2 regions of the Variovorax sp. 10N412 genome follow, and region 1 is predicted to be linked to the other one. Evidence: riboswitches for the same ligand, from Rfam matches in the RefSeq annotation. Region 1 holds a riboswitch; the other holds the start of a gene.
What was found. Region 1 has a riboswitch for fluoride ahead of AC1DJH_RS12800 (voltage-gated chloride channel family protein). Riboswitches for the same ligand answer to the same signal wherever they lie in the genome.
Positions count from the first base shown of each region.

Region 2: another riboswitch for fluoride. It lies ahead of AC1DJH_RS15425 (voltage-gated chloride channel family protein); the one in region 1 lies ahead of AC1DJH_RS12800 (voltage-gated chloride channel family protein).

Region 1 is NZ_JBFTIO010000004.1:168,217-170,416, reverse strand. Features, by position in the region: fluoride riboswitch at 715-787, shown strand; gene AC1DJH_RS12800 (voltage-gated chloride channel family protein) at 869-2,200, shown strand, end outside.
Region 2 is NZ_JBFTIO010000005.1:290,694-292,893, forward strand. Features, by position in the region: gene AC1DJH_RS15425 (voltage-gated chloride channel family protein) at 1-1,109, opposite strand, end outside; fluoride riboswitch at 1,202-1,273, opposite strand; gene AC1DJH_RS15430 (putative bifunctional diguanylate cyclase/phosphodiesterase) at 1,297-2,200, opposite strand, start outside.

The DNA.
Region 1 (2,200 bases):
AGGTTTACGCCTTCTTGGGCGAAAACTTCTCAGTCGCGATTCCGCCCGGCCCGACCCGGCGCGCCGCCTAAAGATCGCCCTTTTGGGCGCGCTTCACGGGATCGAGAGTTTTCCCCTTTCTGGGGGTAAAGCTCCCCTTCTAGGAGGAGCTTTGCGATGGGCGAGTCGGCGGCCTTCGGGTCGCCAAAGTTTGACAACGCCGGCCGAGCGACTGCCGCCTCAAGTTCCTGCCACTGGTCGATGATCTGCGCGCGAAGGGCCACGCTTTAGCCGGACACAAGGATCAGCGTCTCGCGCTTCGTCAGCAGGAAGGCGGGGTTGGATGCGGCCGTACGCGTCAGGAAGATCGGCTGGATAGTCAGCCGACCGAGCCCTTCGAATGTCCGCTTTGCAGCGATTGCTGCCGGCGACCGTCGGCCGATCAGTGTCTGCTCTAGGCGGGGTAGCTGCCGTTTGCTGACGGCTGACGGCTTATTTCGGATGAACACCCCTACTGTGCGGCGTCGCCCACATCAACGTTCCTGACGTCGCCATTGCTGCCGGCGAGTGCGATGCTCCCTGCACCAGCTGCCCCAGGTGATGTAAATGTCGGGCAGGGTATGTTGCAAGTACGACCTCTTCATGACTTGCCGAGTTGATGTTTGCCTTGTGATCTGAAAGCAGCCTCAACCGCATGCCGCGCCGTTTTACTTTTTCCAGTCCATTTCGCTATAATTTTTCGACGGAGATGGCATTCCTTCCGTGAACCGCCCTGGCATCGCCCGGGGCTAATGATGCCTACAGACACCTGATCACATTACAGGGCTGTAGGCGTTCGCGCTCAGATTCTTTGCTTGGTCAGGCCGATTGATTCGTTTCCTTGACCCGCATGAGCCGATTTAGACGACCTGAACAATTCGACCTGCTGCCGTACATCGGCAAGTGGCTCGTGATTGCCTCCGTTGTGGCCTTCCTGGCCGGCAGCGCTTCCGCACTTTTCCTCTTCGCCCTCGACCGCGCCACGGCTTGGCGCGAAGCGCATCGTTGGATCATCTGGCTGTTGCCCCTCGCCGGTGGCGCCGTCGGCTGGGTGTACTTCAAGCTCGGCAAGCAGGTCGAGGCCGGCAACAACCTGCTGATCGACGAGATCCACGACCCGAAGAAGGTCGTGCCGCTGCGCATGGTCCCGCTCGTCCTGGGCGGCACCGTCATGTCACATCTCTTCGGCGCGTCCGTGGGTCGCGAGGGGACGGCGGTGCAGATGGGCGGCGCACTGGCGGACCAGCTCACGCACGTCTTTCGAATGCAGCCTGCCGATCGCCGCATCCTGCTGATGGCGGGCATCAGCGCTGGCTTCGCCTCCGTGTTCGGGACCCCGCTGGCGGGGGCACTCTTCGGCCTCGAGGTGCTGGCCATAGGCCGGATGCGCTACGACGCCCTATTTCCCTGCATGGTCGCTGGCATCGTGGCCGATCAGGTCGGCATGGCCTGGGGCGTGCACCACATGCACTACGCGATCGGAGAGGTGGTCGCGGTTACGCCTTGGAGCGTCGGAGCCGTCGTGATCGCTGGTGTGATTTTCGGTCTCGTCGGCCTCGTGTTTGCGACCGCGACGCACCAGCTCGGAGGGCTTGTCAAGCGATGGATCTTTTATCCGCCGCTGCGCCCGATGTTGGGCGGCATCGTGATCGCGCTCGCCCTCTGGGCTCTCGGCAGAGCGGGCTTCGATGCGCATCGCTACATCGGGCTGGGCATTCCTAGCATCGTCAACGCCTTCCAGGAACCTTCGGCGCCGTGGGATTTTTTTGGCAAGCTGGCCTTCACCGTCACCTCGCTCGGCACAGGCTTCAAGGGCGGCGAGGTCACGCCGCTGTTCTACATCGGCGCGACCTTGGGCAACGTCCTGGCGCCCATGCTGCAGCTGCCCTTCGCCATGCTCGCCGGCATCGGCTTTGTGGCCGTGTTCGCGGGCGCGGCCAACACGCCACTGGCCACCATCGTCATGGCAATCGAACTGTTTGGGCCGCAGATCGGACCGCTCGCAGCCATCGGCTGCATCACCAGCTACCTCTGCTCCGGCCACACCGGCATCTACCACTCGCAGCGCGTCGGCCACATCAAACACCATGGCGGTCCCCCAGAGGAACTGCGTATCGCCGATGTCCCGCAATTCCGTAAAAAGCAGCAGACCCAGCACGTCTCCGCAACCAGAGATGACCGC
Region 2 (2,200 bases), on a different contig from region 1:
TCCACGGCCATGACGATGGTGGCGACCGGCGTGTTGGCCGCACCGGCAAAGACGGCGACGAAGCCGATGGCGGCCAGCATCGAGAACGGCAGGTGCAGCAGCGGCGCCATCGCGTTGCCCAGGGTGGCCCCGATGTAGAAAAGCGGCGTGACCTCGCCGCCCTTGAAGCCCGTGCCCAGCGATGCCACGGTGAAGACCAGCTTGCCCAGGAAGTCCCATGGCGCGACAGGCGCCTGAAAAGACTCGACGATCGTCGGAATCCCCAGGCCGATGTAGCGGTAGCCGTCGACGGCCCAGACCGCCGTTGCAACGACGATGCCGCCCAGCAGCGGCCGCAGGGGCGGGTAGGCAACCCGGCGCTTCATCAGCGCGCCGAGCTTGTGCGTGGCCGTGGCGAACACCAGCCCGGCCAGGCCGAACACGATGCCCGCGGCGACGATGGCGACCACGCTCCAGAAGGCGACCGGCGCCACGGCGGTGACGACATAGTGCGTGTGATGCACACCCCAGGCCAGCCCGACCTGGTCGGCCACGATGGCGGCCACCATGCAGGGGAACAGCGCGTCGTAGCGCATGCGCCCGATGGCCAGCACTTCCAGTCCGAAGATGGCGCCGGCCAGCGGTGTGCCGAACACGGACGCAAAGCCCGCGCTGATGCCGGCCATGAGCAGGATGCGCCGGTCTTCGTGCTTCAGGCGGAACAGGTGCGTGAGCTGGTCGGCCAGCGCGCCGCCCATCTGCACGGCAGTGCCTTCGCGGCCCACGGAGGCCCCGAAGAGATGCGAGATCACGGTACCGCCCAGCACCAGGGGCACCATGCGCAACGGCACGACCTTCTTCGGGTCGTGGATCTCGTCGATCAGCAGGTTGTTGCCGGCGTCCACCGGCTTGCCCAGGCGGTGGTAGATCCACCCCACGGCAAAGCCGGCCAGGGGCAGCAGCCAGACGACCTGGCGGTGCGACTCGCGCCAGTTGGTGGCCCAGTCGAGGGCGAAAAGGAAGAAGGCGGAGGCGGAGCCGGCCAGCAAGGCGACGACGCTGGCGATGACGAGCCACTTGCCGATGTAGGGCAGGAGCTCGAGCTGTTCGGGGCGGCGAAAACGGGTCATGTGGATCAGGTGCGAAAAACGAGGGGCCTGATCGACCGGCAGGGCAACGCGGTGTGTGAACGCGAACGCCTGCAGCCCTGCGATGTGATCAGGTGTCTGCAGGCATCATCAGCTGCGGGCGATGCCGCGGCGGTTCATGGAGGAATGCCATCTCCAGGGTTGGCGATGTTAGCCGCCCCGCCGCTCGCTAGCAAGGATCGGACATGCCCAGCGAGTGCCCGCGCCTTTCCTTTTCAGCGCGTTCGTGCAGCCAGCGCAGCAGGGCGGTCTTGTCCATGGGCGGGGCGATGTAGTAGCCCTGGCCCTCGTCGCAGTCCATGGCCAGCAACGCCCGCAGGGCGGCTGCGTCCTCGATGCCTTCGGCCAGCACGTGCAGGCCGAGCTTGCGGCCCAGCTGCGCGATCATTTCGGCAATGCGCGCGCCCTGCGCCTCGCCCAGGCGGCGCACGAAGGTGCCATCGATCTTGATGCGGTCCAGCGGCAACCGCTCCAGGTAGCTGAGCGACGAGTAGCCGGTACCGAAGTCGTCGATGGCAATGGAAATGCCCTTGGCCCGCAGGGCCGTCAGGGTGGACTCCAGCAGCTCGGTGGGCAGCGCGGCCACGGACTCGGTGATCTCCAGTTCCAGGTGGTGGCCCTGCAGCCGGCTGTGCGCCAGCGCCGCGCACACGGTGTCGTAGAACGCCGGGTCCTGCAGCTGCACGCTGGACACATTGACGGCCATGCGCAGCGGCGCGAGGTTCGCGTCCAGCAGCGCGCGCATGGCCAGGCAGGCGGTGGACAGCACCCATTGCCCCAGCGCCACGATCAGGCCCGAATGCTCGGCCACCGGAATGAAGCGGTCCGGCGGTATGAGGCTGCCGTCTTCGGCACGCCAGCGCACCAGGGCCTCCAGGCCCACCAGCGCATGGGTGTTCAGGTTGACCTGCGGCTGGTAGACCAGGAAGAGCTGCGCGTTGTCGACGGCCGCGCGCAGGCTGGACAGCAGCAGGGCGCGGTCGCGGGCCTCGGCGCCCATGTGGGCCGAGTACTGCAGGTGCCGGCCCCGGTGGTCGCGCTTGGCGCGCTTCAGGGCGATGGTGGCGTCCTTG